Regions from separate parts of the Streptomyces sp. PL-29 genome, predicted to be linked through region 2. Evidence: riboswitches for the same ligand, from Rfam matches in the RefSeq annotation. Region 2 holds a riboswitch; each other region holds the start of a gene.

Region 1 (9,302 bases), 3.3 Mb from region 2:
CCGAAGGCGGTGGTCGCCGCCGCCTGCGCGAGCAGCACCAAGGCCAGCAGCGCGGCCGCCGGGAGCGCCAGGCGGCGGTGGCCCAGCGCCCACCAGGCGGCGCCGGCAGCTGCCAGACCGGCGGTGAACAGCGCGTACCCCCACGGCGTGGTCAGCGTGCTGTGGCCGGCCCACAGCGCGGCGGCCGCCAGCAGGCCCGTGCCCGCGGCCAGCGCGGGCGCCCGCGGCAGGCCGCCCTCCAGTGCGGTCCATGCGGCGATGACGGCGATCCCGGCCAGGACGAAGGTCTGCCGGTACGGGCTGCCGTTCGGGGTGGCGAACAGGTGCCAGGCCAGGTGGGTCGGCGCCCACTGGAGGGAGAGCGCCACGGCCGCCGTCAACCCCGTCCACCACAGCCGGCCGCGCAGTGGGACCGAACGGTGGAAGGGCAGCGCGGCGACCAACAGCAGGGTGCCGCCGGCGACGAACACGGCGGGGGAGGAGAAGGAGTACGTACCCGGCAGCAGCCGTGCGAAGAGGTCCGCCCAGGGCACCGGCCGGAACTCCCTGGCCCATCCCGGGTGGGCCCGGCCCGAGCTGAGGAACAACGGCAGCAGCACCGGCGCCGTCAGCGCGATGCCCAGCAGGGTCAGCGCGGCCGCCCGGGCGATCACCGCGATCCGGGTCCGCAAGCCCTCCCGGGTCAGCACCACCCGTACCAGCAGGACCAGCGCGGCGCCGAGGGTGGCCATGTAGGCGGTGTAGAAGTTCGCCGTCCAGCACACGGCGACGACCAGCGGGGTGAGCAGCACCCGCCGCCCGCGCAGGGCCCATTCACCGGTCAGGCACAGCAGGGGGAAGGCGATCAGCCCGTCCAGCCACATCGGGTTGTAGGAGGCTTCGATCACCGACCAACCGCACAGTGCGTACGAGGCCCCGAGCAGTCCGGCCGCCCACCACGGCCCCCGGTGGAGGGTGCGCAGCAGCCAGGCCATGGCCGCCGCCGCGGTCACCGTCTTGAGCACGGTGACGACGTACACGGCCAGGTCGATGTCGGCGCGCGGGAAGAGGGCGACGAGGACGGAGAGCGGGCTGGCCAGGTAGGTGCCGAGGTCGGGCAGGAAGCTCGTGCCGTATCCGGACTGCCAGTTGACCAGCAGCCCGCCCTGCGCACGGCCGTGCAGGAGGTCCCACAGGTGCGCGTGGAAGGGTACGAACTGATTGCCGAGGTCGTTGACGCTGCGGTGGCGCGATCCGTAGGGGAAGACCCGGGCGGCGGCGTCCCCGGCGCACACGGCCACCGCCGTGAGCAGGGCGGCGAGCGCCGAGCCGGACAGACTGCGGCGGCGCGGCGAGCGGTGCGGTGTCCACATGGTGGGCCGACCCTGGCAGCACCGGAGGACGCGGGGATGGCCACCAAGTGGCTGCGACACGAACAGACACGTACCCCGGACACCCCGCGAATCGTTGGTTGAACGGGTGGCCCGGGCCACCCTTACTGCATACCATCGATCACCGCACGGCCCTTGTGCATGGACGCACAATCTCCCGGCCCTGGAGGCTCCTTTGCACCGTCGCACTGCGCTCTCCGTCTCCGCCGCCCTGCTCGCGGCGGCGCCCCTGCTGTCCGCCTGCTCGGGCGAGACCCGGCCCGGCACCGCGGCCGTCGTCGGCGGTGAACGGATCACCACCTCCGCGCTCCAGGCTCAGGTGGGCGACGTGCGCGCCGCCCAGAACCGGTCCGAGCAGGCCGCCACACTGATCGCCAACACCCCGCAGCTGGAGCGGATCAAGCTCGGCAAGATGATCCAGCTGCGGGTGCTGGAGCGGGCGGCGAAGGATGCGGGCATCTCGGTCACGACCAAGGAGGTCGAGGACGCCCGCACGGCCCAGGAGGGCGACAGGGGCGCGGCGGCGCTGGAACAGCTGGCCCTGCAGGCCCGTGTCCCGCTGGCGCCCGGGCAGATCGACGAGGACCTGCGCTTCCGGCTGCTGCTCGACAAGCTGAGCGAGCGCTTCGGCGAGGAGAGGATCATCGAGCCGCTCACCCGGGCCGCGGAGGCCCTCCACATCGAGGTGAACCCACGCTACGGGGCCTGGGACGCCAAGCAGGTCGGCCTCGGCCCGGCGGACACGGCGTGGATCACCCAGCGGACCCGGCCCGAGCAGGAACCCGCCGGAGCCTGACCCCTCCCGGCGGAGGTAGGTTCGGAGGGTGACCGACCACTCCCAGCCCACCGCCGCCGAGCCCACCGGCCGTATCGTCCTGCTGACCACCAGCCACCGGGTCGCCCCCGGGGTGCTGTCCTGGCCGGCGTGGCAGACCCTGCACGCCGCCGACCGGGTGCTGTGCGCCGACCCCGGCCACCCGCAGCTGCCCTACCTGCGGGAGGCGGGCGTCGACGTCGAGCACGCGGCCGCGGATGCGCACGAGCTGGTGGCGGCCTGCGCGGGCGGTCGTACGGTGGTGGTGCTCCCGAGCGGCGAGGGCGACCAGCGGCTCACCGACGGCCTGGCCCGGCTGGCCGGCTCCGGCCGGGTCTCCATGCCCGACCTGGAACTGCTGCCCGGCTCCTACGACCTGCCGGGCGCGCGCCTGCTCGACCTGGTCCAGGTGATGGACCGAGTCCGTCGGGAATGCCCGTGGACCTCCCGACAGACGCACCGGGGCCTGGCCAAGTACGCGATCGAGGAGGCGTACGAACTCGTCGAGGCGATCGAGGACGGGGACCGGGAGGAGCTGCGCGAGGAGCTCGGCGACGTCCTGCTCCAGGTGGTCTTCCACGCCCGGATCGCCGAGGAGGGCGTTCCGGCGGGTGAGGCCGGCGATGACGGCGAGGCCGGCGGGGAGGGCCTGGGAGCCTTCTCCATCGACGACGTGGCCGGCTCCCTGGTGCAGAAGCTGATCCACCGCCATCCGCACGTCTTCGGCGACGCGGAGGCCGAGACCCCAGAGGACGTCCACGCGCACTGGCAGCGCACCAAGGCGGTGGAGAAGCAGCGGGAGTCGGTCACCGACGGGATCCCGGTGGGCCAGCCGGGCCTGGCGCTCGCGGCCAAACTCGCGGGCAGGGCCCGTACCGGCGGCGTGGCGGTGGAGCTGCCCCGCGGCGAGGGCATCGGCTACGAACTGCTGCAACTGGCCGCGCGCGCCGAGGCGGAGGGCGTCGACCCCGAGACCGCGCTGCGGGCGGCGGCCCGCGTCTACCGGGACGCGATCCGAGCTGCCGAGGGCCTCGGAGCCCCCGCGCGGTAGCCGCCGGGCCCCTCAGTTCTCCTTCGGGGCGCGGGCCGACGGGTCGTGCCAGTGCGGTGCCGGGCGGTCGAGGAACCATTCGCCGAAGCCCAGCGGGCGGCCCCGGGGCCCGCTGCCGGTGGCCGCGGCCGGTACGCCGTCGTGGAAGACGCGGGCGGGGCGGGCACCGAGCTCCGCCAGGACCCGCGCGGTCTGGTCGACGAACCGCGGCGGCCCGCTGAGGTAGACGTCCTGGTCGGGCCACAGGCCCCGGTTGCTCAGCGCCGTCGCGAGCCGGCCGGTGGCCTCGTTGCGGTGCCGGCCGGGCGCGGGCGTGATGTAGGTGACGTCGAGCCAGCCGCACGAGCTGCCGTACCGGTCGATGAGCGGCCGGTCGTAGAGGTGTGCGCCGTCCCGGGCCACCACGAAGAGCCGCACGTCCTGATGGGGAGGCCGGTCCGCGAGCTCCTCCAGCATGGCCCGGATCGGCGCCCAGCCGGTGCCGGCGGCGATCAGGCTGACCGGGCGGTCCGTGCGGCGGAAGGTCAGCCGGCCGCCGGCGGCGCCGAGTTTCAGGACGTCGCCGGGCCGTGTCTCGCGGACCAGGGCGGTGCTGAGCCGCCCGCGGTCGATCCGGCTGACGTGCAGGTCCACGGTGCCGTCCGGGCGGGGGGCGTTGCCGATGGAGTAGGTGCGCCAGGTCCGGGGCACCCGCTCGCTGCTCACGCTCGTGTACTGGCCGGGCAGGTAGGGGAAGGGAGCGTGCGGCCTGAGGGTCAGCACGCCGATGTCCTGACCGTACTGGAGGTGGCGCACGACCTCGGCGTCCCACCACGGCGGGTCCTCGCTCGCGTCGGCCCCGGCGAGCATGGCGTCGGCGATCAGTTGGTAGGCCTCGGTCCAGGCCTTCTCCGCCTGCGGGGTCCAGGCGTCGCCGGAGGTCTCGGCGAGTGCGGCGAGCAGGCTGGAGCCCACGACCGCGTAGTGCTCGGGGCGGACCAGGAACTTGCGGTGGTCGCGTCCCAGGTCGTGCAGGTAGGGGCCGAGGGCCTCGTCGTCCAGACGGGAGACGACGTGGGTGAGTGCGGCGAAGAGCCGGTCCCGCTGGCGTTCCATGTCGTCGGAGGAGAGCGGGAAGAGCTCGCGGACTCCGGGGTTGTGCCAGAAGAGGTGTGAGTAGAAGAACTTGACCGCGTGCTCGGCCCGTCTCTCCACCACCGCGAAACTGCTTTTCAAGATCCTCACATCCACACAACCGAAAGTAGGAGTGCCGGACCGGGCGAGGTCAAGTGTGGTCCGATCTGCGGACAGCCGCGACGAAGGAGTCATATGGGATGGCGGGTCGCGGCTCGCGCCGGACCGCCGCTGCGCGGCGGCTACTGTCGAGGACATGCACGATCAGTCGTCCCCTCCCTCCGTCGGCGCGGCGCCCGAACTCTTCACGTGGGAGTTCGCGACCGACCCCTATCCGGCCTACGCGTGGCTGCGCGAGAACGCGCCGGTGCACCGCACCAAGCTCCCCAGCGGGGTCGAGGCCTGGCTGGTCACCCGGTACGCCGACGCCCGGCAGGCCCTCGCCGACCAGCGGCTCAGCAAGAATCCGGCGCACCACGCCGAGCCCGCGCACGCCAAGGGCAAGACCGGGATCCCGGGGGAGCGCAAGGCGGAGCTGATGACGCATCTGCTGAACATCGACCCACCGGACCACACCCGGCTGCGGCGCCTGGTGTCCAAGGCGTTCACCCCGCGCAGGGTCGCCGAGTTCACCCCGCGGGTCCAGGCGCTCACCGACCAGCTGATCGACCGGTTCGCGGGGCGGGGAGAGGCGGATCTCATCCACGAGTTCGCCTTCCCCCTCCCCATCTACGCCATCTGCGAGATGCTCGGGGTACCGCGCGAGGACCAGGACGACTTCCGCGACTGGGCCGGGATGATGATCCGCCACGGGGGCGGGCCGCGCGGCGGTGTGGCCCGGTCGGTGAAGCAGATGCGGACCTATCTCGGCGAGCTCATCCATCGCAAAAGGGACGATCTGGGTGATGACCTGATCTCCGACCTGATCCGGGCGAGCGATCACGGCGACCACCTCACGGAGGGCGAGGCCACGGCGATGGCCTTCATCCTGCTCTTCGCCGGCTTCGAGACGACCGTGAACCTCATCGGCAACGGCATCCACTCCCTCTTCATGAACCCCGTCCAGCGCGAGCGCCTGCAGGCATCCCTGGCCGCCGGCGAGCGCGGGCTGCTGGCCACGGGGGTCGAGGAACTCCTGCGCTATGACGGCCCCGTGGAGCTGGCGACGTGGCGGTTCGCCACGCAGCCGCTCACCCTGGGCGGCGAGCGGATCGAGACCGGCGATCCGGTCCTGGTCGTCCTGGCGGCGGCTGACCGGGACCCCGGGCGATTCGTCGATCCGGACACCCTCGACCTCTCCCGGACCGACAACCAGCACCTCGGCTACGGCCACGGCATCCACTACTGCCTGGGTGCGCCACTTGCCCGCCTGGAGGGGCAGACCGCCCTCGCCACCCTGCTGACGCGCCTGCCCGATCTGGAACTTGCAGTTCCACCCCAAGACCTGCGCTGGCGCGGGGGGTTGATCATGCGAGGGCTGCGTACCCTTCCCGTTCGCTTCACGACTCAAAACACTTGCGCGACATCTGATTAAAAGTCAGATTCGGCTTGAACTTGTGACAATCGTTCGGAGGCCGCTAGGTTCTGCCGTTACCCCGCTGTTATGCGAAAGGTGATCCCTCATGCTCTCCGGGAACGGCCGTCACAGACGCCCCCGCCAGGTCCCCGCGCTGGTCGTCACGGCCGGTGTCACCGGCTCCGCGCTCGCCATGCCGCTGCTGGCCGCCACGAGCGCGACCGCCGCAGACACCGCCACATGGGACAAGGTGGCCGAGTGCGAGAGCGGCGGCACGTGGAGCGCCAACTTCGGCAGTGGCGCGTACGGCGGGCTCCAGTTCACCCAGCAGCAGTGGCAGGATGCCGGCGGCCTGGACTTCGCCGAGCGGGCCGACCTCGCGAGCCGCTCCCAGCAGATAGCCGTGGCCGAGCGCGTACTGGCCGCCCAGGGTCCGCAGGCCTGGCCGCTGTGCGCCGCCTCGGCCGGACTGGACCAGCAGGGTCCGGCGGCCGTCGTCGATCCCGGTCTGCCCGGTAGCACCGGCGCGGTGGGTCCCGCGCCGTCGCGCCCCGACGACACCGTTCCCTCCACCACGGGCGGCAAGCCCGCCACGGACTTCGGGCTCTCGACCGCGGAGACCCCCAGCCCCTCGGGTTCCCCCTTCCTGATACCCGACGCGCCGTCCGTCGGACTGCCCGTCATGCCCGCGCCCGACGTCCCGACGACGCCTCCGGCCGACCCGGGCACCCCGGGCACCCCGGACGTCCCGGCCGACCCGACGGCCCCGCCGGCGACTCCCGGCGACCCGACGGCCCCGACCCTTCCCGCGGACCCGACGGCACCCACGACCCCGCCGGTCTCCCCGGGGCCGTCCCCGGCCGACCCGGCGAACCCCGCGACCCCGGCGACCCCGGCCGCCCCGGGTGCCACTCCCGCCGAGGGCAACGGCAAGCACCGCGGTGCGCCGTCTCCCGAGGAGGGTGTGCCGTCTGATGCCGCGTCGGCCCCCGTCTATACGGTGCAGGAGGGCGACAGCCTGGCGGCCATCGCGGATGCCAAGGGAGTGAAGGGCGGCTGGAGCGGTCTTTATGCGGCCAACGAGCAGGTCATCGGCAATGATGCCAACCTGATCAAGCCTGGGCAGAACCTGGATCTAACCGCCCAATAAGGACAGTTGGTTCGCCCGGTAAGGCCTGATTGTCTGTTTTCTGCAAGTGAGACATGTGTCTCTTCCGGTCAACTGGCGTGTCCCGCCCCGGGGGTTCCGCAAACCCCGTCCTCACCTGCGCAAACGCCCCTGCGGGGAGCGCAAGTAGGGGCCGTTTCTCCCCGATGCTCCTGGTTGAGCATCGGGGAGGGACATGTCTACCTTCTGATTCGCCCGCCACCGCGGGCTCCTTCGACCGCATCGCCGAATCCTGCCGGCGGACGGGGGGAACAGTCGTCGCGTCAAGCGCCGAAGGCAGGAGCGGGGGAACCAAGGTAGGTGCCGCGAGCGGCCGTTGAGAGACGGCCGGCGAGCGGCTTGGGGTTAAGCGGGGCGCAAGGTCGCACCGCCGGGCACTCACAGGCTCGAACCCGACAGCTCACCTCGCAGGCGTCGGTGAGGAGAAACCTCATGCTGCTTTCCGGCAAGGGCAAGCACCGTCGCGGCTCCAAGGCCGCTCGCATCGTCACGCTCGCCGGTGTCGCCGGTGTGGCCGTCGCCGCCCCGCTGATGACCGCGGGGGCCGCCAGCGCCGCCACCGCGTCCGAGTGGGACAAGGTCGCGCAGTGCGAGTCCGGTGGCAACTGGTCCATCAACACCGGCAACGGCTACTACGGCGGGCTGCAGTTCTCGTCCTCCACCTGGGCCGCTTTCGGGGGCAAGTCGTACGCCCCGCAGGCCAACAAGGCCTCCAAGGCGCAGCAGATAGCCGTCGCCGAGAAGGTCCTCAAGAAGCAGGGCAAGGGCGCCTGGCCGCACTGTGGCAAGGGCCTGTCGAACTCCTCCTACACCGGTGGCGGCTCCACCGAGGCCCCGGCCTCCACCAAGCCGAAGGCCCAGCCGAAGAAGACCGAGACGAAGAAGACCGAGACCAAGGCCGCGCCGAAGAAGGACACCAAGCGCGCCGAGGTCCCGACCACCCGCTCCGAGCGCGCCGCGGCTCCGGTCGCGCCGAAGACCGGCAACGGCTCCTACGAGGTCAAGCCGGGCGACACGCTGGGCACCATCGCCGAGGCCAACGGCGTCAAGGGCGGCTGGCAGCAGCTCTTCGAGCTGAACAAGGACATCGTCTCGGACGCCGACCTGATCTTCCCGGGCCAGAAGCTGAAGCTCAGCTGAACGTCGCGGCAAGAGCCGCACACGCGTACGCAACGCACAGAATTCCCACCGCCCGGCGCCCCTTCCCCCCACGCGCCGGGCGGCGGTGTGTGCGGTCCCGTCGGCTGATGATCAAGGGTTGTATGTCCCGGAAGGCGGGTATTCGGTCCCTTTTTCGTCCCAGGGGTCGGGCGGTCGGCCGGTCGAACCCCGGAAGCCGGTTAGGCTCTAGGCGGCAAGGCCATCCCACGGCCTGACACGCCACCGCACACCCAGCGTCACATCCCAGAAGGAGATGCTCGTGCCGTCCATCGACGTCGTCGTAGCCCGGGAAATCCTGGACTCCCGAGGCAACCCCACGGTCGAGGTCGAGGTGGGCCTCGACGACGGCAGCACCGGCCGTGCTGCCGTTCCGTCCGGCGCCTCCACCGGTGCATTCGAGGCCATCGAGCTCCGTGACGGTGACCCCAACCGTTACATGGGCAAGGGTGTCGAGAAGGCCGTCCTCGCCGTCATCGAGCAGATCGGCCCGGAGCTCGTCGGCTACGACGCCACCGAGCAGCGCCTGATCGACCAGGCGATGTTCGACCTGGACGCCACCGACAACAAGGGCTCGCTCGGCGCCAACGCCATCCTCGGCGTCTCGCTCGCCGTCGCGCACGCCGCGTCCGAGGCCTCGGACCTCCCGCTGTTCCGCTACCTCGGCGGTCCGAACGCGCACCTGCTGCCCGTTCCGATGATGAACATCCTCAACGGTGGGTCGCACGCCGACTCCAACGTCGACATCCAGGAGTTCATGATCGCGCCGATCGGTGCGGAGTCCTTCTCCGAGGCGCTGCGCTGGGGTGCCGAGGTCTATCACACCCTCAAGAAGGTCCTGCACACCAAGGGCCTCTCCACCGGTCTGGGCGACGAGGGCGGCTTCGCCCCGAACCTGGAGTCCAACCGCGCCGCGCTCGACCTCATCATCGAGGCCATCAAGCAGGCCGGCTACACCCCGGGCAAGGACATCGCGCTCGCCCTCGACGTCGCCGCGTCCGAGTTCTACAAGGACGGCAAGTACGAGTTCGAGGGCCAGTCCCGCTCGGCTGCCGAGATGACCGACTACTACGCCGAGCTCGTCGAGGCGTACCCGCTGGTCTCCATCGAGG
Region 2 (9,302 bases):
CGCCACCGGCGATGAGGAGGAGGACCGCAGTGGCCCAGGTTTTCTCCCCAAGTGGTGCACATTCGCTGCCCGTTACGGAGCTCTGGCCCACTGGTCGTGGCGTGGCCAGGCAGGATGATCAGAGGGCGATGGAGAGGCATGGACCGTGTGCGGCTACGGCGATGCGTCGCCGTAGCCGCCATCCGAACCGTTCGGGTTCCCGCCACGAGCCGACCCATGCTCAGTGTGGAGGTTCTCGCACGCCGCAGCCGCGTGGCCAGGGCAGGTCTCGCTCTCCCCGGAGGCGGTGGCCGGGTGCGGTCAGGTCGGGCCGTAACCCGGGTATCCGTTGACGAAGGCTTCGTAGAGCAGGTAGGCATTTGCGGACTCGACCACGAGGCCGAAGAGGACGAGGAACATGGTCACGGCCACGGAGCCGGCCTTCTCGCCGCGGGACTCCGGGACCCGCACGATGTGCGGCTTGTCCGGATGGTAGGCGGCCTCGACGGTCGGACCGCCGCCGCGATGGTGCAGGGTCCGGTTCTCCCCGTGCAGGTCCGTGTAGACGTACGTGCCGAATCCGCCGCCCATGATGCGCGAGTGTCCGACCTGTCGGGCCTGGACCGTGATGCCGTCGCGCGGCAGGTACCACTGGAGGTAGAGGTCCTCCACACCCATCCGCGCGTAGGCCAGGCTCGCCGCGCCGACCGGCCCGACGAGCAGGGTCAGGAGCGCGACGATCCACTGGCCGTGGATGCCGACGGCGAGCGCGAGGGCGAAGAAGACGGACCCGACCGAGACCAGCCCGATCCGCGTCCTGCGACGGCCTCTGCGTCTTCGTTCCTCGTCCGGCGTCTCGGTCAGGACCCGCACGACGACCAGCGCCGAGCCGTCGACCGGTTCGGCCCCGGCCGCGCGTTCGGGCAGGTTCGCGGTGACCGCGTCGGCAAAGAGCGCCGCGGCGGCCTCGCTCACGTCGGCCAGCGCGTGCACGGCGGGCGCCGCCCCTGCGCGTGCGGTGAGTTCGACGGCGAGCGTGCGCCCTTCGGCGCGGATACGTGCGACGGCCGGGAGCGGGATCCGCACCTCCTCGTCGGGGCGACGCAGGACGAGTGCCCCGTCCTCGTAACGGAGCGTGGCTCCGAGGGAGTTGCGGAGAACAGGTATGGGTGAGGTGGTTGGCATGTGCTTCATCGTAGGGTCGCGCGCTCAGAGGAGCGCGGCAGGGCGGCGATTGCCGGGTTTCGGGATGAGCGTGCAGGTCCTCGCCGACCCCTTCGGCCGGCTGCCGTGGGCCTCGCCGGCCCTGCCCGGCGCCGTCCACGATGTCCGCGCGGCCCGCGAACACGGCATCGTCGACGCCCTTGCCGAGGTCGGCGTCACCTGCCGGGCGGACCAGGTCTATCGGGGTGCCGGTGGAACGGTCCGCACCCCCTACTGGGACCGCTGGGAAACCCCTTCCACCGGTCAGAAGGCTGTCAACCGCGCGCGAAGATCCGCGCACTCGTCGAGCAGGCCATGGCCACCCTCAAGGCTGGCGACTCCTCCGCAAGATCCGATGCTCGACCACCCGCATCACCGCACTCGTCCAGGCCGTCGCCGTCCCGCACCTGGCACGTGGCGCGTCATCGGGGAACAGGTTGATAACCCACCGGAACGGCTCACGCACCGGGATCGGGATGATCGCCGAGGGCCGGCCCGCCCACCGCCGTATGCACGATGCGCGTGCGTACGACGACGACGCGGGGCAACCCGCTATGCCGGCTCCGTTTCCGGCTCACCGCTCGCCGGCAAGGTTCAGGTCTCCGGAACGGGCGTCGCTCGAAGGAAGATCCACCGGCTTGGGGCGACGCCATGAGTGAGCGATCGGACGAGAGATCGGACGCCACCAGGGATCCACGGGCAGCGGTCCGGCAGGCTCGAAAGGCTCGCCGGGACGCGGGAGCGCCACCAACTGGCCGCCCTCTTCGGCGGCGTCGACCGTCCACTCCCCCGGCTCCGCCCAGGCATGGAGAGCGAGGTTGAACGTGCCCCAGTGGATCGGCAGCATCGTGCCGTGGGGGGTGCCGCCCTGGAGGTCGAGGTGGGCCCGCATGCCTTCCTCGGGCGTCATGTGGATGTCGGGCCAGTACTCCGAGTAGGCCCCGATCTGGATCATCGTGGCGTCGAAGGGGCCGTGTGCGGAACCGATCTCCGCGAAGCCGGGGAAGTATCCGGTGTCGCCGCTGTGGTAGATCCGGTGCTCGTCGCCCGCGACCACCCAGGAGGCCCACAGGGTGTGCTGCTGGTTGCGCAGACCGCGGCCGCAGAAGTGCCGGGCGGGGGTCGCCGTGAGCGACAGCCCGCCGATCCTGGTGGTCTCGTTCCAGTCGAGCTCGCGCAGCCTGTCGGGCGACACGCCCCAGCGCTCCAGGTGGGCACCGACGCCGAGCGGCACCGCGAAGAGCGTGTCCGTACCGGCCAGCGCCTTGATCGTCGGCAGATCGAGGTGGTCGTAGTGGTCGTGCGAGATGACCACGACGTCGACCTCGCCGAGCGCGGCCAGCGGGAGCGGCACCGGGTGAAGCCGCTTGGGACCGGCGAAGGGGAAGGGTGAGCAGCGCTCGCCCCACACCGGGTCGAAGAGCACCCGGTGCCCGTCGATCTCCGCGAGCACACTGGAGTGACCCATCCAGGTCAGTCGCAAACCGGTCGCGGACGGTTTCGCCAGGTCCGCGAGGGTGGTGGGGTGCACGGGGACGACCCCGGCGGGGCTGCGCCCGAGCCGCTGCTCACGGTGGAAGTAGATCTTCGCGAACTCCGTCATCGACCCGGAGGGCCTGTTCCGGGCCCCGACCGGGTTCTGGAAGACGCCGTCGGCGAAGTTCGGTGAGCGGCGGATCCGCTCCAGCCTGGCGCCGGACGGGTCCGCGCCGAAGGCTTCGGGCCGCAGGGCGCGCAGCCGAGGACGGAGGGGACGGGAGCCGGTCAAAGCGCCTCCAGGGAGGGTGCGGTCGGTGCGGTCGTATCGCTACGCCCATCCCAACGCACACCGGCCCCGAAGGATTCCGCCCGCCCCTCCCGACCCTTCCTGCGTCGTCCCGTCCTCCCGCCTCGCCCGCGTCCGCAGCGGCTACAGCGGCAGCAGGTCCGGGCGCTTCGCCTCGACGTGGTCACCGGAGGACTCGCCGCGCAGTCGACGGCCGATCCAGGGCACCAGGTACTCGCGGGCCCACTGGATGTTGTCGCGGGTCACGTCCACCGAGCCGCGCGGGCGCAGCTGCGGCCACGGCTGGTCGGGGTCGGCCGGCACCTCCAGGCCGAGCACCTGTGCGGCGCGCAGTGCGACACGGGTGTGGCCCTCGGGTGAGAGGTGCAGCCGGTCCGCGTCCCAGGCGCGCCGGTCCTGTACCGACTTCAGCGACCAGAGGTCGAGCACCGGGCAGTCGTAGCGGTCGGCGATCGCGCGCACGTGGGCGCTGTACGTCGCGACCTTGCCGCGGATGTGCTTGAGGACGGGCACACCGCGGGTGTCGAAGCCGGTGGTGATCATGACGTGGCCGACGGCTCCGGTGAGGTCGGCCACGGCCGCCTCGAAGCGTTCCGCCACGTCGTCCGGGTCGCTGCCGGGTCGGATGATGTCGTTGCCGCCCGCGCAGAAGGTGACCAGGTCCGGCGCGAGGGCCTTGGCCCTCGGCACCTGGTCGGCCACGATCTGGTCGAGGAGCTTCCCGCGCACCGCGAGATTCGCATACCGGAAGTCGTGCTCTTCGCGCTGATCGGCCAGGAGTACGGCGAGCCGGTCCGCCCAGCCGAGGAAGGAGTCCCCGGGCCCCGGGTCCCCCACGCCCTCTGTGAAGCTGTCCCCGATCGCCGCGTACGAGCCGATGGTCCTGAGTTTCGTCGTCGTCGCTGCCACGAGAACCCATCCTTCACTCCCGTAACCAACCTACGCCAACGTAATGAGGGGTTGACGGGCCGTGATCTGTACCACGCGGGGGATAAGGAATAAGTACGCGTGGGGCCGGGACCCCCCTCGGGTCCCGGCCCCACGCGTGTCCGGGCTCCGCCGGAGGATGCCGTCAGAGGCTGGCGCCCTTCGAGCGGAGGTAGGCGATCGGGTCCATGTCCGATCCGTAGGAGGGGCTGGTACGGATCTCGAAGTGCAGGTGGGGGCCGGTCGAGTTGCCGGTGGAGCCGGAGAGGCCGATGGCCTGGCCGGCGGTGACGCTCTGCCCGGAAGAGACCGAGAGCTGGGACAGGTGGGCGTACTGGGAGTACTTGCCGTCCGCGTGCCGGATGACGACCTCGTTGCCGTACGCGCCGCTCCAGCCGGCGGACACCACGGTGCCCGCGCCGACCGCCTTGACCGTGGTGCCCATGGGGGCGATGAAGTCGACACCGGTGTGGTAGCCGGAGGACCACATGGCGCCCGCGACCTTGTACTGGGTGGAGACGCCACCGCCGACCGGGGCCACGAAGCCGGAGGCGGCCGGCTGCACGGCGGGCGCCTCGACGGGGGCGGCGGGGGCCTCGGGGGCGGATTCCTGCCGGGCCTGCGGGACGGCAGCCTGCGCGGCCGGCTTCGACCCGGTCGTGGGGGCCGTCTTCACGGTGGCCCCGGGGGCACTGCGCGGGGCGGGTACGGCGCCGGCCCGGGAGGCCTCGCCGCGGCCGCCGAGGGTCAGCTTCAGGCCGGGGTGGATCAGCGACGGGTCGCTGCCGACCGCCTCGCGGTTCTGCTCGTACAGCCGCTCCCAGCCGCCGGGCAGGTGGTGCTCGGCGGCGATCATGGAGAGGCAGTCGCCCGGGACGACGGTGTAGACGGTCGGGGTGGCGGCCTGGACGGCGGTCGGCGCGGCGACCCGGACGGCGGCGGGGGCCTGCGGTGCCACGGCGGGGACCACCGTCGGGGCGCCGGCCGCGTGGGCGCCGGCCGCACCGATCAGCGGCAGGGCGAGGGCCGCGCCACCGGTGCCTGCGACCGCGAATCCGCGGGCCATGGGAAGGGACTTGGGACGGCGGTGCTTACCCTTTGCAGGCATGGCGCATTCCTCTCCGGCGCCTGCGAGGTGAGCTGTCGGGTTCGGACTGGAGATGCCCGGCGGTTCATGTGCGGGACATGAACCGCTTAACCCCGAGCCGCACCGGAGAAAAGATCTCCGGCACGGCGGCCTACCTGGTTCCCCCGCTCCTGCCGCGCGAAATCGTTCGGTTGCGGTTTCCGGGCGGCGGCAGGATTCGGCGATCCACCCGGATCGATCGCGAAGGTAATCCCTTGTGGGCACACCGAACAAGCCGTGAATTCCCTGACGGATTCACAGGCATGAGGGACTGCCGGAATTCCGGTCACCCTCCGTCCATTCCGCTCCCCCAACAGCCGCGCCCATCGGGCCATTCGGCCCGGACGATCAGGCACTCACGGTCACCGTATGATCTGCCTCACGGGGCGGTGCCCGATCTCGCCTCCGGATACGGCAAGTTGGCGCCAAATAGCTTAATTCGGACAGTCGCCCCAGCAGAAGACGGAGGAGTTCCCGTGACCCAGCAGATACAGGAGCCGGAGCTGACCGGAGTGCGCAATTTCCGCGATGTAGGCGGATTGCCGACTTCTGATGGACGAAGGGTTAAGGCGGGACGACTGTTTCGAAGCGGACATCTCGCGCATGCCACCGAAACCGATGCAGCGTTCCTCGCCTCGCTCGGCCTCCACACCATCTTCGACTTCCGCAACGGCGCCGACCACGCCCTGGAGGGGCCGGACGTCGAGCTGCCCGGCGTACGGAACGTCAACATCCCGCTCTCGGACCCGGCGGACGGCCGGGAGTTCTGGCGGCTGGTCCGCGATGGCGACCTCGACCAGCTCCGCTCGGTCCTGGGCGGCGGCAGGGCGGCGGCGCGGATGGCGAACTCCTACCGCGGGATCATCCGGACCCGTACCGCCGAGCACAGCCGGGTCGTGCACGCCATCGCCGAGGACAGCGTCCCCGCCCTCCTGCACTGCGCCGCCGGCAAGGACCGGGCCGGCCTCTCCGTCGCCGTCACCCTGCTCGCGCTCGGCGTCGAGCGCGAGGCGATCGTGGCGGACTACCTGGAGTCCAACGCCCCGCACCGCCGCTACCGGGTGCGCCGCAGCGCGGAGTCGGCCGAGGCCCGCTCGCCCGAGGTGATGGAACTGCTCGCGCCGCTCTTCGACGCCCGCGCTGAGTACCTGATGGCCGCGTTCGACACGATCGACGAGATCTGGGGCGGGGTGGACCGCTACCTGGCGGAGGGCCTCGGGCTGACGCCCGAGACCCTCGACAGGCTGCGGGACCGGCTCCTGGTCTGACCCGCCGGCCGGAGCCGGCCCCGGGGGGAGCGGCGTGGCCCGCACCGGAGGGAGGCGGGCCGTCAGCGCGCCGCGACGGCCTGCTTCACCAGCGTCCTGCCGAAGTCCCACATCAGGCCCGACCCGCCGTGCGCCTCGTCCATGAGCTCGCGGAAGGCGCCGACGAAGCGGTCGACGTCCCGCTCGTCCAGGACCAGTGGCGGAATCAGCTTGATCACCTCCAGATGGTCCCCGGAGACCTGGGTGAGGATGCGGTGCTTCTGCAGCAGCGGTACCACGACCATCTGTGCGAAGAGGCCCTTGCGGGCCGCCTGGAGCATCGCCCAGCGGCTGCGCAGCCCCAGCGAGGAGGGCCGCCCGAACTCGATGCCGATCATCAGGCCGCGGCCCCGCACCTCGTGCAGCAGCTCGTACTCGCCCACCAGGGACGCGAGCCGCCCGCGCAGCAGGTCGCCGGTCGTGCGGGCGCGGGCCACGAGCTGCTCGTCCTCCATCACGGACAGCACCGCCAGCCCGGCCGCCATGGCCTGCGCGTTGGAGCCGAAGCTGGCGGAGTGCACGAGCACCCGGTCCATGGACGAGTAGACCTTCTTGAAGATCCAGTCCTTGCCCAGGGTCGCGCCGACCGGCACGTAGCCGCCCGACAGCGCCTTGGCCACGCAGACCAGGTCGGGCTCCACACCGGGCTCGTGCTGGTACGCGTAGAAATCCCCGGTACGCCCCAGTCCGGTCTGCACCTCGTCCGCGATCAGGAGCGCTCCCCGCCGGTGCAGCAGCTCCTGCGCGGCGAGCAGGAATCCGGGCGGGGCGGCATGGACGCCCTTGCCCTGGATCGGCTCCACGACGAAGGCGGCGACGTCACCCCGCTTCAGCTCCCGCTCCAGGGCGGCCAGGTCGCCCAGCGCGACCCTGGTGTCGGGCAGCAGCGGTGCGAAGCCGTCCCGGAATCCACCCTCACCGTTCACCGAGAGCGAGCCGGTGGTCAGCCCGTGGAAGGCATGGTCGCAGTAAAGGACCCTGGGACGCCCGGTGGCGTACCGGGCGAACTTCAGGGCCGTCTCCACGGCCTCGGTGCCGCTGTTGCCGAAGAAGACCCGGTCCAGGTGGGGGCTGTACGAGAGGAGCTTCTCAGCCAGCAGCCCGGGCAGCGGCTGGCAGTCGAAGCGGGTGAGGTCGGCGAGCTGGGCGTCCAGCACGTCGTGCAGCGCCCGCCGGACGACGGGGTGGTGGCGGCCCAGGCCCATCACTCCGAAGCCGGCCAGCATGTCGAGGTAGTCGTGGCCTTCCGCGTCCCAGAAGTGGGCGCCCTCGGCCCGCTCGTAGACCTTGTCGAAGCCGATGGTGCGGAGCATTCGGGGCAGTTGGTGGTTGAGGTGGCGGGCGTGCAGCTCGTACCGTTCCGCCCCGCGCGCAGCCAGCAGGGCGCCGAGGTCGAATCCCCCGCCCCGGCCCCCTTCCGCCGGACTCATGCCGACCTGTCCCGGTTGCCTCCGACCGTCTCCCGGGCGGCCCGCAGGGATTCCTTGAGGGAGCCCATGGTGGCGAGGACGGCGGTGGGCTCGTAACCGCAGTGCGCCATGCAGTTCGCGCAGCGCGGGTCCTTTCCGCGTCCGTACTTGTTCCAGTCGGTCTCCTCGACGAGCTCCCGATAGGTCGGCACGTAACCGTCGCTCATCAGGTAGCAGGGGCGCTGCCAGCCGAAGAGGGAGTAATTCGGAATGGCCCAGGCCGTGCAGGGGAAATCGGCCTTTCCTTCCAGGAAGTCCAGGAAGAGCGGCGAGTGGTTGAGCCGCCAGCGCCGCCGGTTGCCGCCTGCGAAGGCCTTCCTGAAGAGTTCTCGGGTCTGGTCGACGCCCAGGAAGTGTTCCTGGTCCGGCGCCTTTTCGTAGGCGTAGGCGGGCGAGATCATCATTTCGTCCACCTGCAGGTCGTCATTGAGGAAGTTGAGCACCTCGATGATCGTCTGCGGGGTGTCGGTGTTGAAGAAGGTGGAGTTCGTGGTCACCCGGAATCCGCGCCTCTTCGCTTCCTTGATGGCTTCGACCGCCTCGTCGAAGACGCCTTCCTTGGCCACCGACTCGTCGTGGCGCTCGCGCAGACCGTCGATGTGCACCGCGAAGGCGAAGTACGGGGAGGGCGTGAAATTCTCGATCTTCTTGCGCAGCAGCAGGGCGTTGGTGCACAGGAACACGTACTTCCGCCGGGCGACCAGTTGCCGCACGATCTCGTGGATCTGCGGGTGCATCAAGGGCTCGCCGCCCGCGATCGACACCATCGGCGCACCGGACTCCAGCACGGCCCCGACGGCCTGCGCCACCGGCATGCGCTGCTTGAGCACCCCTGCCGGGTGCTGGATCTTCCCGCACCCCTCACAGGCCAGGTTGCACGCGTAGAGGGGCTCCAGTTCCACGATCAGCGGGAACTTCTCCCGCTTGCGGAGCTTCTGTTCGAGCAGATACGTCCCGACCCTGATGGTCTGGCGCAGCGGCATGGCCATCTGGCTCACCTCCTGGGGAGCAGCGAAGAACGGTGCCATTCGTAGAACGCGGGCAGTACGGCACGCAGAACACGGAAGGCCGATATTCCCCCGCGCACCGTGCCGATGCGGACGAGCTCGTGCTCCGGGGCGTCCACGATCACCCGGACGGCCGCAACGGGCCGGCCGGCGCCCCGGACGGCGGCCCGGAGGGTCGCCGCGGACTCCATGTCGACCGCGACGGCGCCGGTGGCACGCAGCTGCGCGCGCTCCTGGCCGCGGACGACGTGGTCGGACCCGGTCAGCGGACCGATGTGCACGGTCCGGCCGTGGGCGGCCCGGGCCAGCGCCTCGGCCAGCAGCGCGGTCCCGGTACAGGCGACGGTCCCCCGCGGGTCGCGGGTCTCCTCCGCGACGACGAGGTCGCCCGGGCTCATCCCGGGGACGAGCCCGGCACAGAACCCGGTGGCGAGGACGGCGGCCCGCTCCGTCCCAGCCCCCTCCAGGGCCCGGAGCACGGCCCGTTCGGCCGCCCGC
Region 3 (9,302 bases), 650 kb from region 2:
AGGCGTTGAGCTCCACCTCCGGGGCGGTGTTGATCACCCCGTAGGCGTTGGGTCCGATGAGCCGCATCCCGTACGAGCGCACCTGCCGCAGCAACTCGCGCTGGCGGGCCAGTCCGGCCGGGCCGCTGTCCCCGTATCCGGCGGAGAGGACGACGAGCCCCTGCACGCCGTGTTCGCCGCAGGCCGCGACCGCGTCGGGGACCCGGTCGGCCGGGACCGCGATCACCGCGAGGTCGACGGGGGCGCCGATGGCCCCGACGGAGCGGTAGGCCCGCACCCCGTCGAGGAGGTCGCGCGTGACGGCCTCGTTGACGGCGTAGAGGTGTCCGTGGAAGCCGCTGTCGCGCAGGTTGCGCAGCGCGGCCGCGCCCACGCCCGCGCCGGACCGGCTGACTCCGACGACGGCCACCGAGCCGGGGGCCAGCAGACGCTGCACGGAGCGGGCCTCGGCGCGCTGTTCCCGGGCGCGCTGCACGGCGAGCGACTCGGCGGTGGGTTCGAGGTCGAGGGTGAGGTGGACGGAGCCGTCCTCGAAGCTGCGCCGCTGCTCGTAGCCGACGTCCGTGAACACCTTGATCATCTTGGTGTTGGCGGGCAGCACCTCGGCGGCGAACCTGCGGATGCCGCGCTCGCGGGCCACCGCGCCGATGTGTTCGAGGAGTGCGGAAGCGACCCCGCGGCCCTGGTGGGCGTCCTGCACAAGGAAGGCCACCTCCGCCTCGTCGGCGGGAGCGGAGGCGGGTCGGCCGTCGGCGCCGATGCGGTCGTAGCGGACGGTGGCGATGAACTCCTCGCCGACGGTCGCGGCGAGGCCCACCCGGTCCACGTAGTCGTGGTGGGTGAAGCGGTGCACGTCGCGGGCGGAGAGGCGGGGGTAGGGCGCGAAGAAGCGGTAGTACTTCGACTCCTCCGAGACCAGCTCGTAGAAGCTGACGAGCCGGCCGGCGTCCTCGGTGGTGATGGGCCTGATCCGGGCGGTGCCGCCGTCGCGGAGGACGACGTCGGCTTCCCAGTGGGCCGGGTAGGACAGGTCCGACTCTATGGTCATGCGCCTACCTTACGGCCGGACCGGGCCGGACAGCGCTCGCGCGGCGCAGGAGACAAGAAGTGACAAAACGGTGCAAGCTGGGGAGCGTCGGCGAGCGGCGGAATTCAGGCCGAAGGTCGGTCGGAGCATGCGGGATGCCGTGAGAGACTGGTCTAGACAACCGTAAGAACCTGAAGGGCATCACCATGGCAGAGCGCCGCGTCAACGTCGGTTGGGCCGAGGGCCTGCACGCTCGTCCCGCCTCGATCTTCGTCCGTGCGACGACCGCTTCCGGCGTCCCGGTGACCATCGCGAAGTCCGGCGGCGACCCCGTCAACGCCGCCTCCATGCTGGCGGTACTGGGCCTGGGCGCCCAGGGCGGCGAGGAGATCGTCCTCGCCTCCGAGGCCGAGGGCGCGGAAGCCGCACTGGACCGCCTCGCGAAGCTGGTCGCCGAGGGCCTCGAAGAGCTCCCCGAGACCGTCTGAGACCCTTCGGGTTCATCCCGCACCCCGCGTACGGCAAAGCCGCGGCCCCACGGGGTCGCGGCTTCGGCGTGGTGCGGCGCCCGGGCCGACGAGACCGGCCCCGGGGAAATTCCGCCCGACGAAAAGCGGCCGACCCGACCGCATCGCGCGGCATTCCGCCCGCTCCACATAATTCGGCCGGGCATATTGAATCGCGCACCGAATTCGCGTGATTCCGTCCTTTGTATACGGCTCTTGTTAATGCCGTAGGCTCGACATGTTTACGGCAGGTTGCGAAGTCCTCACCGCCGGGCGCTGCCGCAGCCGGTGCGCGGCGGCCGCCCGGTCGGCGTGGACCGCGGCCAGCGTCCGCGCCCGCTCGGCGTCCCCGCGGGCCACCGCGTCCACGATCGCGCCGTGCTCCGCCCAGGACTCCGCAGGCCGGGCGGGCGCCTCCACCACGAACATCCACGCCACCTTGTGCCGCATCTGCGTGAGAAGCGCGATCAATCCGGGGCTTCCGGAGGCCTGCGCCAGCGTCTCGTGGAACCAGCCACCCAGCGCCCGCAGGTCCTCGCCCTGGCCCCGCCTGGTTCGCTCCTGGCCGAGCCTGACCAGCCCCCGCAGCACCTTGAGGTGCGCGTCCGTGCGGCGCCGGGCGGCCCTGGCCGCGGCCAGCGGCTCCAGCAGCATCCGCAGCTCCAGCAGATCCGCCGCCTCCTGGGCGGTCGGTTCGGCCACGCAGGCCCCCGCGTGCCGCCGCGTGGTCACGAAGCCCTCGGACTCCAACGTCCGGAGGGCTTCGCGGACCGGGACGCGCGAGACCCCGTACCGGCGGGCCAGCACCTCCTCGGTCAGCCGACCGCCCGGTTCGAACACCCCGGAGACGATGTCGTCGCGAATTGCCGTGCATACCGCGTGCGCAGGAATACGCAAGACCGAACCTCCGTCTAATTCCGACCGCCAACCCCCGTGCGCGCAGCCGCGCACACAACGACTCTATTGCAGCACAGCAAAATTTCGAGAGCGGGCAGGAATCCGAAACATTGCGCCGAAGCACAAAAACACGAAGACCCCGGCTCGGGAGGCGGGGTCTTCGTGGAGCTGTGCTTCGTGCGCCGGGGCCGACGGGCGGCGCGGAGGGTCAGAGGCTGACGCCGTGCGAGCGCAGGTACGCGATCGGGTCGATGTCCGAGCCGTACTGCGAGCCGGTGCGGGCCTCGAAGTGCAGGTGCGGGCCGCTGGAGTTGCCGGTGGAGCCCGACAGGCCGATCTGCTGGCCCGGGGTGACCTGCTGGCCGACGGTGACGTTCAGCGAGGACATGTGGCCGTACTGCGTGTAGGTGCCGTCGTTGTGCTTGATCACGACGTTGTTGCCGTACGCGCCGCCCCAGCCTGCCTCGACGACCGTACCGAAGCCCACCGCGTGGACCGAGGTGCCGGACGCGGCGTGGAAGTCGATGCCGGTGTGGCTGCCGGAGGACCACATGCCGCCGCCCGCCCGGTACTGGGTGCTGACGTAGGAGTCGTCCAGCGGCGAGACGAAGGTGTTGAGGCGCTTGCGCTCCTCCTCGCGCGCGGCGCGCTCGGCGGCCTCGCGCTCGGCCTTCGCCTTGGCCTCGGCGAGGCGCTTGGCCTCGGCGGCCTGCTGCTTGGCGGCGGCCTCGGCCTGCTCCTGGGCGGCGGCGTGCTCGGCGGCGCGCTGCTGGGAGACGGCCTGGTCGGTGATGTCGCCCGCAAGGTCCTCGGCGACGAGGACGGCACCGAGCCCGTTCTCCGGTGCGGAGCTGCTGTGGTTGTCCGCGGCGAAGGCCGGGGCGGCGAGGGAGCCGACCACACCCGTGGTGGCGATCGCGGCGATACCGGCGTAGCCGGCGGTCTTCTTGCTCAGGCGGCTGGAACCACGGTGCTTGCCGGTACCAGCGGGACGACTGCCAAACGCCATGAAGGGTTTGATCCTTTCCTTCCTTCTCGCCTACCGGGTTAGCTGACGGGTTCGGAGCAGGAAGGTCTCCTACGGACTTCCTCTTGCGAGGGGGTCCGATTCACCCCAGGGACTGATGTGGGTCCCCGGCTCCCCAGGCTCGCGCCTGACGGGGACTCGGCGATCGCTGTCCGGTGCCGCGGGTGCGGCGGGCACAACTGACGGACAGCACGCCTGACGCTAGGCGGATCATCAGTCAATCGCCAAACAGACGCGCCTTTTTGTTGCGTACGCCACACCGCATACAAGCAACCTCACCACTAAACGGACAAAAGGGGTTCCGGCGGTTTCCGCCGGAACCCCTTGCCCGATGCGTCAGTTGCCCGTCATTCCGGGCGCCCGCGGCCTCAGTTGGTGACGACCGAGACCTCACCGATCCCGAGGGCCCGCACGGGCTCCTCGATCAGCGCGGCGTCACCCACCAGGATCGTGACCAGCCGGTCCGCCGGGAAGGCCTGCACGACGGCCGTGGTGGCCTCCACCGTGCCGGTTGCGGCCAACTGCGCGTACAGCTGCCCCTGGTAGTCGTCCGGGAGCTCCTGCTCGACCTGGTCGGCCAGGGTGCCGGCGACCGAGGCGGCCGTCTCGAACTTCAGCGGGGCCACGCCCACCAGGTTCTGCACGGCCACATCGCGTTCGGCGTCGGTCAGGCCGCCCTCCGCGAGGGTGCGCAGCACCTTCCAGAGGTCCTCCAGCGCCGGTCCGGTGTTGGGGGTGTCGACCGAGCCGCTGATGGCGAGCATGGAGGCCCCCTTGCCGTCGGCGGTGGAGCGCAGCACCTGGCCGAAGGCCCGCACGCCGTAGGTGTACCCCTTCTCCTCGCGCAGCACCTTGTCCAGACGGGAGGTGAGGGTGCCGCCGAGGCAGTACGTGCCCAGCACCTGGGCCGCCCAGACCCGGTCGTGGCGGTCCGGCCCGATGCGGCCGATCAGCAGCTGCGTCTGGACCGCGCCGGGCCGGTCGACGATGACCACGCGGCCGGTGTCGTCGGCGGTCACCGGCGGCACGGGGCGCGCCTCGGCGGTGTCCCCGGTCCAGGCGCCCAGGGTGTCGGCCAGCACGGCGTCGAGGTCGATGCCGGTCAGGTCGCCGACGACCACCGCGGTGGCGGTGGCGGGGCGTACATGGGCCTCGTAGAAGGCGCGCACGGCGGCGGAGTCGATCCGGGCGACCGTCTCCTCGGTGCCCTGGCGCGGCCGGGACATCCGCAGGGACGCCGGGAAGAGCTCCTTGGAGAGCTGCTTGGCGGCGCGGCGCTGCGGGTTGGCCAGCTCGTGCGGGATCTCGTCGAGCCTGTTGCGCACGAGCCGGTCGACCTCGGCGTCGGCGAACGCGGGGGCGCGCAGCGCCTCGGCGAGCAGACCCAGCGCCTTGGCCAGCCGGGAGGCCGGAACCTCCAGGGAGACCCGCAGGCCGGGGTGGTCGGCATGCGCGTCGAGCGTGGCCCCGCAGCGCTCCAGCTCGGCTGCGAACTCCTCGGCGGTGTGCTTGTCGGTGCCCTCCGACAGGGCCCGCGCCATGATCGTCGCCACGCCGTCCAGGCCCTCGGGCTCCGCGTCGAGGGGCGCGGCGAGGTTGATCTCGACCGCGACGACCTGCTGGCCCGGGCGGTGGCAGCGCAGCAGGGTCAGCCCGTTGGGCAGCGTCCCGCGCTCAGGGGCCGGGAAGGCCCACGGCTGCGGCTCGCCGGCCTGCGGGCGCGGGTGGAAGGTCATCGTGACGGCTGCGGTGTCGCTCACTGCTCCGCCCCCTCGTTCTCGTCGCTGTCGGCGTTCTCTTCGCCCTCGGCCCCGTCCACCGCGAGCGGCTCGTAGACGAGGACCGCGCGGTTGTCCGGGCGCAGCCGGGCCGCGGCCACGGCCTGCACCTCCTCGGCGGTGATGTCGAGGACCCGCTGGACGGCGGTGAGGGCCAGCTGCGGGTCTCCGAACAGCACCGCGTACCGGCACAGTTCGTCGGCGCGGCCGGCCACCGTGCTCAGCCGGTCCAGCCACTCGCGCTCCAGCTGCGCCTGGGCGCGCTCCATCTCCTCGGCGGTCGGGCCCTCCGCGGCGAACCGCGCGAGCTCCTCGTCGACGGCCGCCTCGATGGCGGGGATCTCGACCCCGCTGGAGGTCTTCACGTCCAGCCAGCCCAGCGACGGCGCCCCGGCCAGGCGGAGCATGCCGAAGCCGGCGGCGACGGCCGTCTGGTCGCGGCGCACCAGCCGGTTGTGCAGCAGCGAGGACTCGCCGCCGCCCAGGATGGTCAGTGCCACGTCGGCCGCGTCGCACTCGCGGGTACCGTCGTGCGGCAGCCGGTAGGCGGCCATCAGCGCGCGTGCCGGGACCTCCTCGACGATCTCCTCGCGCAGCTGCTTCCCGATGACGTCGGGCAGCGAGCCGTCGCGGGGCGGCTGCTTGCCGTCGTGGGCGGGGATGGTGCCGAAGTACTTCTCGATCCAGGCGAGCGTCTTTTCCGGGTCGATGTCCCCGACGACCGACAGCACGGCGTTGTTGGGCGCGTAGTAGGTGCGGAAGAAGGCGCGCGCGTCCTCCAGGGACGCGGCGTCCAGGTCGGCCATGGAGCCGATCGGGGTGTGGTGGTACGGGTGGCCCTCGGGGTAGGCGAGGGCGGTCAGCCGCTCGAAGGCGGTGCCGTAGGGGACGTTGTCGTAGCGCTGGCGGCGCTCGTTCTTGACGACGTCGCGCTGGTTCTCCATGGACTCGTCGTCCAGGGCGGCCAGCAGCGAGCCCATCCGGTCCGCCTCCAGCCAGAGTGCGAGCTCCAGCTGGTGGGTCGGCATCGTCTCGAAGTAGTTGGTGCGCTCGAAGCTGGTGGTGCCGTTGAGGGAGCCGCCGGCGCCCTGGACCAGCTCGAAGTGGCCGTTGCCCGGTACGCTCGCCGAGCCCTGGAACATCAGGTGCTCGAAGAGGTGAGCCAGACCGGTACGCCCCTTGACTTCGTGGCGCGAGCCGACGTCGTACCAGAGGCAGACCGCGGCGACCGGGGTCAGGTGGTCCTCGGACAGCACCACGCGCAGGCCGTTGGCCAGCCGGTGCTCGGTCGCTGTCAGGCCGCCGGAGCCGGCCTGGGCTGTGGCCGTGTGACCCATGGGCATGTGGTCCCTTCGATCGCGATGCAGAGATTTCCGTCAGACCTGCCACTGTATGCAAGCGCGTCGGCCACCGGATAAGTTCCCGGGCCAGACCTGGGTCGGAGTCGGCGTTGTCGGTCGCTCGGGACACAATGGTCCGCGTCGTACGTCCCGCCGGACCTCGGCAGGACCCAGCCAGACCCCGCCAGACCAGCCAGACACCCAGCACATCCCATTCTTGGTTAAGGAGCCGCGCAGCGATGGCCCGCCGCAGCACGAAGACCCCGCCGCCGGAGGATTTCGAGGAGAAGATCCTCGACATCGACGTCGTCGACGAAATGCAGGGCTCCTTCCTCGAGTACGCGTACTCGGTGATCTACTCCCGTGCCCTGCCCGACGCACGGGACGGCATGAAGCCGGTGCACCGGCGCATCGTGTACCAGATGAACGAGATGGGCCTGCGCCCCGACCGCGGGTACGTCAAGTGCGCCCGTGTCGTCGGCGAGGTGATGGGCAAGCTCCACCCCCACGGCGACGCCTCGATCTACGACGCCCTCGTACGCATGGCCCAGCCGTTCTCGATGCGGCTGCCGCTGGTCGACGGCCACGGCAACTTCGGCTCGCTCGGCAACGACGACCCGCCGGCCGCGATGCGCTACACCGAGTGCCGCATGGCCGATGCCACGTCGCTGATGACGGAGTCGATCGACGAGGACACCGTCGACTTCACCGCCAACTACGACGGCCAGGAACAGGAGCCGGTCGCGCTCCCCGCCGCCTACCCGAACCTGCTGGTCAACGGCGCGTCCGGGATCGCAGTCGGCATGGCGACCAACATGCCCCCGCACAACCTCGGCGAGGTCGTCGCGGCGGCCCGCCACCTGATCCGGTACCCGCACGCGGACCTGGACGCGCTGATGCGCTTCGTACCGGGTCCCGACCTGCCCACCGGCGGCCGGATCGTCGGCCTCTCGGGCATCAAGGACGCCTACGAGAACGGCCGCGGCTCCTTCAAGATCCGCGCGACGGTGGCCGTGGAGAACGTCACGGCGCGCCGCAAGGGCCTGGTCGTCACCGAACTGCCCTTCACGGTGGGTCCCGAGAAGGTCATCGCGAAGATCAAGGACCTGGTCGGCTCCAAGAAGCTCCAGGGCATCGCCGACGTCAAGGACCTCACCGACCGCGCCCACGGCCTGCGCCTGGTCATCGAGATCAAGAACGGTTTCCACCCGGAGGCCGTGCTGGAACAGCTCTACAAGCTGACGCCGATGGAGGAGTCCTTCGGCATCAACAACGTCGCGCTGGTGGACGGGCAGCCGCTCACCCTCGGCCTCAAGGAGCTGCTGGAGGTCTACCTCGACCATCGCTTCGAGGTCGTCCGGCGGCGCAGCGAGTTCCGCCGCACCAAGCGCCGGGACCGGCTGCACCTCGTCGAGGGCCTGCTGGTGGCCCTCATCGACATCGACGAGGTCATCCGGCTCATCCGCGACAGCGAGAACTCCGCCCAGGCCAAGGCGCGGCTCGTGGAGCGGTTCTCGCTCAGCGAGACGCAGACCCAGTACATCCTCGACACCCCGCTGCGCCGGCTCACCAAGTTCGACCGCCTGGAGCTGGAGTCCGAGCGCGACCGGCTGACGGGCGAGATCGACGAGCTGACCGGCATCCTGGAGTCCGACAACGAGCTGCGCAAGCTGGTCTCCGCGGAACTGGCCGCCGTCGCGAAGAAGTTCGGCACCGAGCGGCGCACCGTCCTGCTGGAGTCGGCGGGCACCGCGGTGGCCGCCGTGCCGCTGGAGGTCGCGGACGACCCGTGCCGGGTGCTGCTGTCCTCGACGGGCCTGCTGGCCCGTACGGCGAACGGCGACCCGCTACCCCAGGACGAGGGCGGCGCCCGGGCCAAGCACGACCTGATCGTCTCGCAGGTGGCGGCGACCGCGCGGGCGGACGTCGGCGTGGTCACCTCCGCCGGCCGACTGCTGCGGCTCTCGGTGATCGACCTGCCGCAGCTGCCGGACACGCACGCCGCACCCAACCTGGCGGGGGGCGCGCCGGTCTCGGAGTTCCTCTCCGGACTGGAGGCGGACGAGAAGGTGGTCTGCCTGACCTCACTGGACGAGTCCTCGCAGGGCCTGGCGCTGGGCACGGAGCAGGGCGTGGTCAAGCGGGTCGTGCCGGACTACCCGGCCAACAAGGACGAGCTGGAGGTCATCACCCTCAAGGAGGGCGACCGGATCGTGGGCGGGGTCGAGCTGCGCACGGGTGAGGAGGACCTGGTCTTCATCACCGACGACGCCCAGCTGCTGCGCTACCCCGCCGGCCAGGTGCGCCCGCAGGGCCGCCCGGCGGGCGGTATGGCGGGCATCAAGCTCTCCCAGAACGCCAAGGTGATCCACTTCTCGGCCGTCGACCCGGGCCGGGACGCCGTGGTGTTCACGGTGGCCGGCTCGCACGGGACCCTGGACGACTCGGTGCTGTCCGGGAAGCTCACCCCGTTCGACCAGTACCCGCGCAAGGGTCGGGCCACCGGCGGCGTGCGCTGCCAGCGGTTCCTGAAGGGCGAGGACCTGCTGGTCCTCGCCTGGGCGGGCGGCGCACCCGCCCGCGCGGCCGCGGCGAACGGCGCTCCGGCCGAGCTGCCGACCCCGGACCCGCGCCGGGACGGGTCGGGGGCGGCCCTGCCGGCCGCCGTGGCGACGCTGGCGGGACCCGCGTTGTAGGGATTGCGGGCCGTTCGGGTGGTACGTCGGG

Evidence for each region. A riboswitch is a leader RNA that binds a small molecule or an ion and turns the genes downstream of it on or off. The one in region 2 is predicted to bind cyclic di-AMP.
Region 1: linked by a shared signal. The riboswitch ahead of R4Z63_RS12465 (transglycosylase family protein) and the one ahead of R4Z63_RS27560 (M23 family metallopeptidase) in region 2 are both predicted to bind cyclic di-AMP.
Region 3: linked by a shared signal. The riboswitch ahead of R4Z63_RS24700 (M23 family metallopeptidase) and the one ahead of R4Z63_RS27560 (M23 family metallopeptidase) in region 2 are both predicted to bind cyclic di-AMP.

Annotation. Positions count from the first base shown of each region.
Region 1 is NZ_CP136996.1:2,741,763-2,751,064, reverse strand. It holds gene R4Z63_RS12495 (YfhO family protein) at 1-1,352, opposite strand, end outside; gene R4Z63_RS12490 (SurA N-terminal domain-containing protein) at 1,546-2,166, shown strand; gene R4Z63_RS12485 (nucleoside triphosphate pyrophosphohydrolase) at 2,195-3,235, shown strand; gene R4Z63_RS12480 (globin domain-containing protein) at 3,248-4,432, opposite strand; gene R4Z63_RS12475 (cytochrome P450 family protein) at 4,605-5,882, shown strand; gene R4Z63_RS12470 (LysM peptidoglycan-binding domain-containing protein) at 5,971-7,014, shown strand; cyclic di-AMP (ydaO/yuaA leader) riboswitch at 7,291-7,461, shown strand; gene R4Z63_RS12465 (transglycosylase family protein) at 7,465-8,172, shown strand; gene eno (phosphopyruvate hydratase) at 8,447-9,302, shown strand, end outside.
Region 2 is NZ_CP136996.1:6,011,940-6,021,241, reverse strand. It holds gene R4Z63_RS27580 (hypothetical protein) at 301-1,164, opposite strand; partial or broken gene R4Z63_RS27575 (transposase family protein) at 1,226-1,604, shown strand; gene R4Z63_RS27570 (MBL fold metallo-hydrolase) at 1,757-2,950, opposite strand; gene R4Z63_RS27565 (SGNH/GDSL hydrolase family protein) at 3,092-3,877, opposite strand; gene R4Z63_RS27560 (M23 family metallopeptidase) at 4,041-5,003, opposite strand; cyclic di-AMP (ydaO/yuaA leader) riboswitch at 5,006-5,182, opposite strand; gene R4Z63_RS27555 (tyrosine-protein phosphatase) at 5,498-6,289, shown strand; gene R4Z63_RS27550 (aspartate aminotransferase family protein) at 6,352-7,758, opposite strand; gene hpnH (adenosyl-hopene transferase HpnH) at 7,755-8,786, opposite strand; gene R4Z63_RS27540 (phosphorylase family protein) at 8,792-9,302, opposite strand, start outside.
Region 3 is NZ_CP136996.1:5,360,854-5,370,155, reverse strand. It holds gene R4Z63_RS24715 (bifunctional acetate--CoA ligase family protein/GNAT family N-acetyltransferase) at 1-1,048, opposite strand, end outside; gene R4Z63_RS24710 (HPr family phosphocarrier protein) at 1,234-1,515, shown strand; gene R4Z63_RS24705 (GntR family transcriptional regulator) at 1,753-2,430, opposite strand; gene R4Z63_RS24700 (M23 family metallopeptidase) at 2,639-3,439, opposite strand; cyclic di-AMP (ydaO/yuaA leader) riboswitch at 3,452-3,611, opposite strand; gene R4Z63_RS24695 (M16 family metallopeptidase) at 3,826-5,193, opposite strand; gene R4Z63_RS24690 (M16 family metallopeptidase) at 5,214-6,572, opposite strand; gene R4Z63_RS24685 (DNA gyrase/topoisomerase IV subunit A) at 6,815-9,271, shown strand.